Regions from separate parts of the Paenibacillus jepli genome, predicted to be linked through region 1. Evidence: a T-box and tRNA genes for the amino acid it is inferred to sense, from the RefSeq annotation. Region 1 holds a T-box; the other regions hold tRNA genes.
What was found. A T-box is a leader RNA that pairs with one kind of tRNA and senses whether it is charged. The one in region 1 lies ahead of argS (arginine--tRNA ligase), so its partner is inferred to be a tRNA-Arg.
Positions count from the first base shown of each region.

Region 2: it encodes a tRNA-Arg, which carries the amino acid that the T-box ahead of argS (arginine--tRNA ligase) is inferred to sense. The anticodon was not compared.
Region 3: it encodes a tRNA-Arg, which carries the amino acid that the T-box ahead of argS (arginine--tRNA ligase) is inferred to sense. The anticodon was not compared.

Region 1 is NZ_JBDFMD010000001.1:6,982,941-6,986,216, forward strand. Features, by position in the region: gene ABC336_RS29950 (stalk domain-containing protein) at 1-447, opposite strand, end outside; gene ABC336_RS29955 (SLOG family protein) at 640-1,200, shown strand; gene ABC336_RS29960 (hypothetical protein) at 1,249-1,461, opposite strand; T-box leader at 1,628-1,849, shown strand; gene argS (arginine--tRNA ligase) at 1,896-3,276, shown strand, end outside.
Region 2 is NZ_JBDFMD010000001.1:3,270,613-3,273,888, reverse strand. Features, by position in the region: gene ABC336_RS14385 (IS1182 family transposase) at 156-1,607, shown strand; tRNA gene ABC336_RS14380 (tRNA-Arg) at 1,753-1,828, opposite strand; gene ABC336_RS14375 (PilZ domain-containing protein) at 2,029-2,817, shown strand; gene ABC336_RS14370 (Spo0E family sporulation regulatory protein-aspartic acid phosphatase) at 2,966-3,166, shown strand; gene tadA (tRNA adenosine(34) deaminase TadA) at 3,170-3,276, opposite strand, start outside.
Region 3 is NZ_JBDFMD010000001.1:2,864,246-2,867,521, reverse strand. Features, by position in the region: gene ABC336_RS12720 (HPr family phosphocarrier protein) at 22-291, shown strand; gene ABC336_RS12715 (hypothetical protein) at 462-587, shown strand; gene sda (sporulation histidine kinase inhibitor Sda) at 664-966, opposite strand; gene clpP (ATP-dependent Clp endopeptidase proteolytic subunit ClpP) at 1,192-1,773, opposite strand; tRNA gene ABC336_RS12700 (tRNA-Arg) at 1,925-1,999, opposite strand; gene ABC336_RS12695 (sugar-binding transcriptional regulator) at 2,833-3,276, shown strand, end outside.

The DNA.
Region 1 (3,276 bases):
AAGCGTGATACTGTACTCGCGGTTGGGGATAAGATGCAGCCGATTTTTTCCATCAACGACCAGCAATAGATCAGGCCTGATGAGCACCTGCTTCAGGTTGTCCAAATGGGGAAGGGCGGTCAGCTGGGGCTGCTGCCCGGCCTTCAGGGAATCGGCATACTGTACGGTGCCGTCGGCCAGCTGGATCAGGGAATTCACATAATACATCGATCCGTTACGGTCTTGATCACGACCAAAGTTATAAACGGCTGCGACATTCCCCAATCCGTGGATCTGGACTGGCACGGGCTGCAGACTGCCCCATGTCCAATATGTACCGTCCTGCTTGATCAATGAGTGGTCCGTGTAGCTGCGATAACCGGGGGCGGTCTCAGCCGCTGCCGAGCCGGCGAAGATCGATAGCGCCAATCCTACTGTCAGGCATGTCCTCGTCCATGGGTGTTTCACTAGTGCATCGCTCCTTGAGATCAATTGGATGGAAGAACAGGATTTACCATGCGAAGGTATAGACGCAAGGCTCACTGCAAAAGTTCCGCGTTAGGGGGCATTTTTTTTGCAAATGTCAGCCGCCCGCGCTACACTGTTAGAAATACTGATGATCGTCCGCCAGGCGGGCGGCCGGCTTGAAGGAAGGAACCGATGAAAAATCTGCTGGTGACGGGCTACCGAGCCCACGAACTGAATATTTATGACGACAAGCATCCCGGTATCTCCTTTATCAAGCAAGCCATCGAAGCGAGGCTGATCCCGCTGGTCGAGGATGGGCTGGAATGGGTGCTGACGCCCGGTCAATACGGCGTGGACCTGTGGGCGTGCGAGGTCGTCATCGGGATGCGCAGCACGTACCCTCACTTGAAGGTTTCGATTCTGGCGGCGTACGAGAACCCGGAGGCGAACTGGAAAGAGGAGAAACAGACGTACTACAGGGAGTTGGTGAAGGAGGTCGATTATTACGGGCTGGTGAGCCGGCAGCCTTACCAAGGGACATGGCAGCTATCCGCTCGCGACGACCTGCTGATGCGCAAGTCGGACGGCATCCTGCTCTTTTATGACGAGGAACGGGGAGAGGCTAGTCCCAGGTTCATCAAGCAACGGGCGTGGCGCAAGCATGAACGGGACGGCTACGGCTATTATCTGATTACGGCAGAGGAAGTGCAGAGCCTGGCCGACGAAGCGCATTGGAACAGCTACCAGGAGTAGCAGCTGTTCCATTAATAGCGCTTGCAAGCCGCCCCTGGAAGCTCTTGCTCAGGACGGTTTGTCGCCGGCCTGGTTGCGCTGGACCCGGCGCATCCGGGTAAAAGCGATGATGACGCTGATCATCATGGCGACGAACGCATAATTCTCCGCCGTCTCCGGCGTCATCCCGAAGGCAAGGATACATAGGGAGGACACGGCATTATAGACGAAGAAAGCTACCGCGAGCAATAGAATAGGTCGCATAAAATTATATTTTCTCATCTGACATACGCTCCAATTCTCGATGATTCCGGCGGACAAATCCTCCGGAGACAGATTCCGTTCCTCCTTTAAAGGTACCTTAAATCGCCGGAGGTGACAACAACATTCCTGAATTTACTTGACATCGCTTGCCAGAATGAAGTATAAAATAAGCTAATCATATGCACGAATATCATGGATCGGGATAGTACATCATGGCTGAGAGTCGCAGCGAGCCGGGGCAGGTGGGAATCGGTACGGAAGCCAGGATGGAACGGACCCGTGAGATGGTCTGCCGAAATCGCAGTAGGCAGATCCGGCAAGGCGCCGTTACAAGCCCTGGAGTGGACAGACGTGATCGGCTGTCACTTAGAGTGGTACCGCGGGAGGAATAGCTCTCGTCTCTATGTTTATGGAGACGGGAGCTTTTTTATTTTCTATAGGAGGGTTGGCTTATGAACAATATGACCGAGCATATCGCCGCTGCGTTAGCTGGGCACATGGAGGGTGTTGACGCGCAGCAGATTGAGGGGATGCTTGAACTTCCTGCAGATCCGGGACATGGCGACTTATCGCTGCCTTGCTTCAAACTGAGCAAGCAGCTGCGGCGCCCGCCTCAGCAGATCGCCGATAAGTTGGCAGGTATCCTGAAGGATGAGTTCATCGTCGAGGCGCGCGCGGTATCCGGGTATCTCAACATTTATTTGAATCGGGAACGGTTTGCCGTTAAGCTGCTGGAAGAGATGGAGGGGATGGGAGCCGCCTATGGCTCCGCAGATGCCGGTAACGGCCAGACGGTCGTTATCGATTACTCTTCGCCCAATATCGCCAAGCCGTTTCACATCGCCCACTTGCGCTCTACTGTGATCGGCCAGTCACTCTACCGGATCCTCGCGTTCAGAGGCTATACATGTGTCGGAGTCAATCATCTGGGTGACTGGGGGACGCAGTTCGGCAAGCTGCTCGCTGCTTACGAGCATTGGGGAAACGAAGACCGCATTGCCAGCGGCGGGATGGAGGAGCTGCTGCGGCTCTATGTCCGCTTCCATGAAGAAGCCGAAAGCGCTCCAGAGCTGGAAGAGGAAGCGAGAGCATGGTTTGTACGTCTGGAAAAGGGAGAGCCTGCGGTTCGTGATCGCTGGAAATGGTTTGTGGAGATCAGTCTGGAAGCCTTCCAATCCATCTATGAGCTGCTTGGCATCCGCTTTGACGCCTATACGGGAGAAAGCTTCTACAACGAGAAGCTGAACGCAGTGCTCCAGCAACTGAAGAAGCAAGGACTGCTGGAAGAAGATGACGGCGCTCAGGTTGTCCGCCTGGATGAATATAGCATGCCGCCGGTGCTCATGCTCAAGTCTGACGGCAGCTCGCTGTATCCGACCAGAGACATCACGGCGGCGATATACCGCAAGCATCGCTACAACAGCAGTAAGCTTATTTATGTGACGGATTACTCCCAAAGCCTGCACTTCCAGCAGTGGTTCAAAGTCATCGAACGCATGGGCTGCGACTGGGCAGACGAGCTGGTGCATGTTCCATTCGGTAGGATCAGCTTCCAGGGAGAGGGGCTATCGACAAGAAAGGGCAATGTAGTCCGTCTGGAGGACGTGCTGCGCCAAGCGGTGCACAAGACGGAGACAATCATGGCAGCGAGAGATCCGCAGATGACAGACGAACGGAGAATAGCTGCCAGGGCCGTAGGCGTGGGGGCGGTGATATTCCATGATCTGAGCCGCAGCCGGATGCATGACGTGGCCTTCGACTGGGAGCATGTGCTTAACTTTGAAGGGGAGACGGGACCTTATGTGCAATATACCTTTGCCCGAGCCTGCCGTT
Region 2 (3,276 bases), 3.7 Mb from region 1:
CAGATTTCTTGTTCATACCGCTTCAGCGGATGAAATCCGGGGACAAAGGCGAGCGCTCCGCTTCTCCAGCCTCCCTCTTCCCTCCGCTCCTGTGCCGGTGGCTGCCCTTGCAAAAAATACATTTCTAATCGAGACCTCGAAAGGATGGAAGCCCATTGTTCCAGAACCAACCTTCGTTTTCATTCAGCCCGTACACGTCCTTGTATGACCTGATCGTTCCGAAAGACAACATGCTCCGCCAGTTGAACGAACAGGTGGATTTTTCGTTTGTGTACGAAGAGCTACGAGCGAACTACTGTCTGGACAATGGACGTCATGCCATTGACCCCGTGCGGATGTTTAAATATCTGCTCTTAAAAGCGATTTTTGACCTATCCGACGTGGACATTGTCGAGCGCTCACGCTACGACATGTCCTTTAAGTACTTCCTGCAGATGGCACCGGAGGAGCCGGTCATCGACCCGAGCTCGCTGACCAAGTTTCGCAAATTGCGGCTGAAAGATCTCAATCTGCTTGACATGCTGATCGGAAAATCGGTTGAACTTGCGATTCAAAAGGGCGTTCTGAAGAGCACGTCCATCATCGTCGATGCGACGCATACGAAGGCGCGGTACAACCACAAATCCCCGCGAGAGACCCTGCAAGATCGCTCCCGCAAATTGCGCAAAGCGATCTATGCCATCGACGAGTCACTCAAAGCAAAACTCCCAGCGAAGAATACCGTAGATACCTTGGAGGCTGAAATTGCGTACTGCCAGCAACTCATTGCAGTGACAGAGACCAAGCTGCCCATCGCTCATACGCCTAAGATTACGGAGCCTCTGAACGTGCTAAAAGAGTGCGTTGATGATGACGTAGAGCAGCTTCGTCTCTCGAGCAATCCGGATGCGCGAATCGGTCATAAGAGTGCCGACTCGTCGTTCTTTGGATTCAAAACCCATTACGCCATGAGCGAGGAACGGATCATTACCGCCGCGACCATAACGACGGGAGAGAAGAGTGATGGGAAACAACTGCAGCCACTCATTGAAAAAAGCATCGCGGCTGGTGTAACCGTAAAGACCGTGATTGGCGACACGGCGTATTCGGAGAAAGACAACCTGATCTATACCAAGAAGAATCATATGGAACTGGTCTCCCGGTTAAACCCGCAGATTACGCAAGGGGGACGCAAGAAAGAAGACGAGTTTGAGTTTAATAAAGATGCGGGCATGTATGTGTGCAAGGCAGGACACATGGCAATTCGCAAAGCGCGTCAAGGCAAGAAGGACACGGGCAAGAACCAAACCGACACCTACTACTTCGATGTAGAACAATGCAAGAGGTGTCCCTTGAAAGCGGGTTGTTACAAGGAGGGCGCCAAAAGCAAAACGTACTCCGTCACCATTAAATCCGGGGCGCACGCCGAACAAATGGCATTTCAGGAAAGTGAGGCTTTCAAAGAAAAAGCCAAAGAGCGCTACAAAATTGAAGCGAAGAACAGCGAGCTCAAGCACAGGCACGGGTATGATGTGGCCACATCCTCGGGTCTATCCGGCATGCATATGCAAGGAGCCATGGCTATATTCGTGGTGAATCTGAAACGAATCTTTACATTAGGAAGCTGAAAAGACCCCGAAAAAGGGCACTGGACTCGCTTTTGTTGCGAGTCCAGTGCCCCTTTTTTGTTTAGTAAATTCATTTGAGACTTAAATATGATAGTTCTTCAGTGGCCTCGCAGAAGGGCAGCTGTCATTGGTTATAGGATTCGGGTGGCGGCCCCGAGATGAATCGAACATCCGACACCACGTTTAGGAAACGTGTGCTCTATCCGCTGAGCTACGGGGCCACAGCAATAATTATTATATCACAATCTATAGGGAGCTGCCATCTGAACCGTGGGCGAACAGACCTGTCTGCAGATTGAGTCCATAGCATGGTGATTACGCCCCAAGTCCTATAATTATAATTAGGTAAATGGTAGGATGTGCAGAAAACTGGTATACTTGTCCATAGAGAGTCTAATGTGGGGAAGGTGCTGAGTCGCTGATGAATCAACATACGAGGAATATCCAGAAGCTTTCCCTCTACGGCAGCAAGGAGGGTAATGATGTAGGCGTCCTGGTAGACGCCAAGGTAGCAGTGGAGAAGCGAAACTTCGTTGCAACCGGTATAATCACTTATGTGCTGGGAGAGATCATTGAAGTCGAGTTGCCCCAATATGATACCTTCGTACTGGGCGAGCAGGTGAAGCTGATCATTTATTCCCGAAGCGGGATGTTCGTCTTTGAATCGTCAGTCATCGCCAAGCACAGGGGGGCTCTCATGGTCATCAATCCCCCGGAGAACAGACGGCGCTTCAATGACAAGCGGGAGTACCCGCGGGTAGAGGTTGATTGCTCGGGGACGCTGCATGCGATGAAGAATCCTTCCAGCCGGCAGGAGTGGGCGATGCCGTCACCGGTCGATTTCGTCATCGACAACATGAGCATGGGCGGCCTGGGGCTGAAATTGACCGTTGACCTGGGGATCAGCAGGACCTGGCTGCTCGAGGTCAGACTGGATCTCGGGTTTGATCTGCCTTGTGGATTGGAGATCATCCGTTCCGACCGGTCGGCAGACGGCTTCTATTATGGCGCCTCCTTTACCGGGCTGCCCCAAGATCATGCTGGTCGGCTCAGAAGCTTCATTTTGAGACGACAGATCGAGACGTACTATGAAGAGAAGCACCGGGTTGCAGACGTAGCGGAAGTCGAGCCTGTCCTCACAGGAGGACAGGAGAGTCCGGGAGCAACCAAAGGAGCGGGTATGCACATACACAAAGGCGACGCAGATTGACCCCGTGAAGCATGTAGATTTTTGTAGAATGATGTCGATTATTACGTAAAAAAGCCTTCGGGTTGTCGACAGGTTTTTACAAATTCCTTATCCTAGAGCGCGTATACTATACATACAGCTAGTAATGTCTAGGATAGGGGCGAGCTTCTTGGGGCGAGTATCCGATAAATCCAAACTTCTTGATCAGCTTCAACGGCTTCGCCTCCAACTGCATGAACTGGCCGAGGAGAGAGGAAGCCTGACAGATCCCGATGTTATAGCCATCAGTGAAGAAGCGGACCGTTTGATCGTCGTCCTGCAGCTGCTGCAGCGATCGGAGATGGAGGATAGTGCCGCCGCTCGCGAATGACGATCAGATCGGTCTGCCGCGCAGTCGGCGGAAGAACTGGGTAAGCAGTGCGGCGCACTCCTCCTGATGCACTCCGCTGATCAGCTCGGCGGTATGGTTGAACCGGACAT
Region 3 (3,276 bases), 4.1 Mb from region 1:
GTTATAGGGGGTATGGTTTTAATGACAAGGCATCCGGTGGTCGTTCGATTGAAGACAGGTCTCCATGCTAGACCGGCAGCACTTTTCGTGCAGGAAGCGAACAAGTTCTCTTCGGAAGTATTTGTGGAGAAAGACGATAAAAAAGTGAATGCCAAATCCATCATGGGGATTATGAGCTTAGCGATCAGCTCGGGTACCGAAGTTCACATTAGTGCAGAAGGTTCGGACGCAGAACAAGCTGTAACCGCTTTAGTCTCACTTGTGAGCAAGGAAGAGCTGGAGAACCAATAGGCGGCCCTGTAGAGCTGCCGTCAGGCATAGCGTGAAGGGCTCCCTTGAGGGGCTTTTTTGCAGTTTATATGAGCTGTGAGGCTCCTCTCATGCGATGTGTATGAGGCGGGGGCTGATGCAGGAGGCATGCTCCAAACTGCCGCATGAGCGGGGGGATGAGGCATGCCTCTTTGGGCGTGAAACGAAAATTTGGCTTGGAAGGCCAGCGACCGATGGGGGTCAGACGGGTCGGCGGCATGGGAGGCTGGCGCGATGTGTCTACATGCTATGGGGGCCGCGAGAGCATGGTGGCGTGATAGGCGGGGAACGACAGAAGACCGCACCCCGGCGGGGTGCGGTCTTCTCCGAGCGCTTGGACAGACAGCGTCTCGATCAGCGCTGCTGAAGTTCCTGGCGAAGGATGCCTCGTTGATCCAGCGCATGCTCGATCAGACGGATGAAGTCGTCGGACAGACGCATGGCCTTGGCTTCACGGTAAACTTCCAGCAGATGCTTGTCATTCAGCGGCTTCAGGAGCATGGTCTTGTCCTTGAATCCGGCTGAAGTCAGGCTTTCTGAACGATCCGATCTGCGGCGCATCGAAGCCTCAGCTGGTGCAGCTGCAGCTTGCGACGCATACGGGTGACTGGACTTTATAAAGTTGCGCATCGTAAGAAAGGGGTTCGACATTCTCATGAAAATGCACTCCATTAATTGGTTTCAAAAACAAGCCTAGAGTTGTATGATTATGGGAGGTTTGCTTGTTAAACATCTTACCATGAAATGGATAGTGCGTCTTCCGCAATTCAGAGGATTGAATTTTTCTTGACATATCGAGAGGAGTGTGGTATGTGAATTCGAGGAGACACCAGCCCCGCATCGGGTACGGGGCTGGCGGAAACTTGCTGACTTAGCGGCAGCTTAGATTTTCTCGATGACTTTATCGACGAGACCGTACTTCTGAGCTTCTTCGGCGCTCATGAAGTAGTCGCGGTCGGTGTCCTTCTCGATCCGCTCCAGCGGCTGACCGGTACGTTCGGCAAGGATGTGGTTAAGCTTGTCGCGCATCTTCAGGATGCGCTTGGCGCGAATCTCGATATCGCTGGCTTGGCCTTCGGCTCCGCCGAGCGGCTGATGGATCATCACTTCGCTGTTCGGGAGCGCATAACGTTTGCCTTTGGCGCCGGCAGCAAGCAGGAAGGCGCCCATGGAAGCGGCCATACCTACACAGATCGTGGATACGTCCGGCTTGATGTATTGCATCGTATCAAAGATAGCCATCCCCGCTGTGATCGATCCACCCGGAGAGTTGATGTACAAGCTGATATCCTTCTCCGGATCGTCGGCGGCCAGGAACAGCATCTGGGCGATGATGGAGTTGGCGACGACATCATTTACACCGCTGCCGAGGAAGATGATGCGATCCTTCAACAGGCGGGAATAGATATCATAGGCGCGTTCCCCGCGATTGCTCTGCTCAATAACCATAGGTACGAAATTCATTTCCAATCGAGCTCCCTCCAAACGTATAGTGGTCAAAATGACTTGATAGTCTTATCATAATTCATCCTTAAACAAAAGTCAAAGATAGTCAAACACCGGATAAAAAAAAGCGACCTTGCGGTCTTAGTCATTAGTATGGCTAGTAAGTAAATGGCGCGCCCGCGAGGAATCGAACCTCGATCTCAGGCTCCGGAGGCCTACGTCATATCCATTGGACCACGGGCGCATAGCAGCAAATCTGCCCTCCACGGATGGAGGATAGCGAGATTTATTATATGGGATATCAGAGTAAAAAGCAAGGGCATCGCTGAAATAAGATTATTCAGACAAGTCGGCGCTGGTACATTATGCCGGGACGGCGACTGATGAATAATAGGGAGGATCAGACTGTTGAAAAATAAAGCCTCAAGGTAACGGATCGTTCTTCCGATCGCTGTTGTTCCCAGATTTCTTGAATTTTGGACCCCTTTTAAGGGGGGAAATCCGGGAACAAAGGCGAACGCTACGCTTCTCCAGAATCGATTCCGTACCCATCGGCGCTTTTTCAACAGTCTGGAGGATGCGATTAGCTTCATTATACAATCCGGCTACGTTGAACGGACACAGCAGCGTCTAATTCAAACAAAGCTTTGAATATGCGGGAGGTGCGGACAGGCGATCCGCTATTTGTCAGATGAACAGGCCAAATGGGCGTCAACAAGCCAGTTAACGGATCGTCTGTCCGCATGAGTGCCGTAAAAGTAGTTAAAGGCTTGAATATGGTCTACTGTGTCCGCAAGCAGGTCAAGCAGGAGTCATCGCCAGTCAGTGGGGCATGGTAGACGGAGTGTCAGTAAAGCAGCCCGCATCAAAGGCAACAATAAGAATCTGTTAATATTGGGCGGGCAAGTGTGGAAGCCTGATAACATCATGATGTCAAGTCTTGCAAGCGGCGGGAATATTCGATACAATAAAGGTGGGACTAAAAACGATATACCGGGACAAAAAACGTCCAACCGGAGGCGCCGGCCAGGAGAATACCGGCGCAGCCAGAACCGGAGCCACAGGAGTGAATGCAAGATGCGCAGAATCATCGAATTGCAGCAGCAGCTTCTGCCGGACATGTTGGATATCTTCCGCAAACGATACTCCATCCTCCAGCAGGTGAAGCAATCCCATACGATCGGCCGCCGGGCATTGGCGGGCTCGCTCCAGATGAGCGAGCGGACGATGCGGGCCGAGATCGATGAGCTGAAGGCGCTCGGACTGCTCGATGTGCAGTCCTCGGGCGTGAGGATCAGCGAGTCGGGGCGCCGCCTGGTGGAGGAGATCGAGCCGATCGTCAGCGAGCTGTTCGGGCTCTCGGAGGCGGAGGAGCGGATCCGCCAGTACTTCGGCTTGCGGCAGGTGACGATCGTCCCGGGCGACTCGGACACCTCCGAGCAGGCCAAGCGCGAGCTGGGCCGGGCCGGCTGCCAGGCGATGCTGAAGTATATGCAGGCTGGCGACGTGATCGCCGTCACC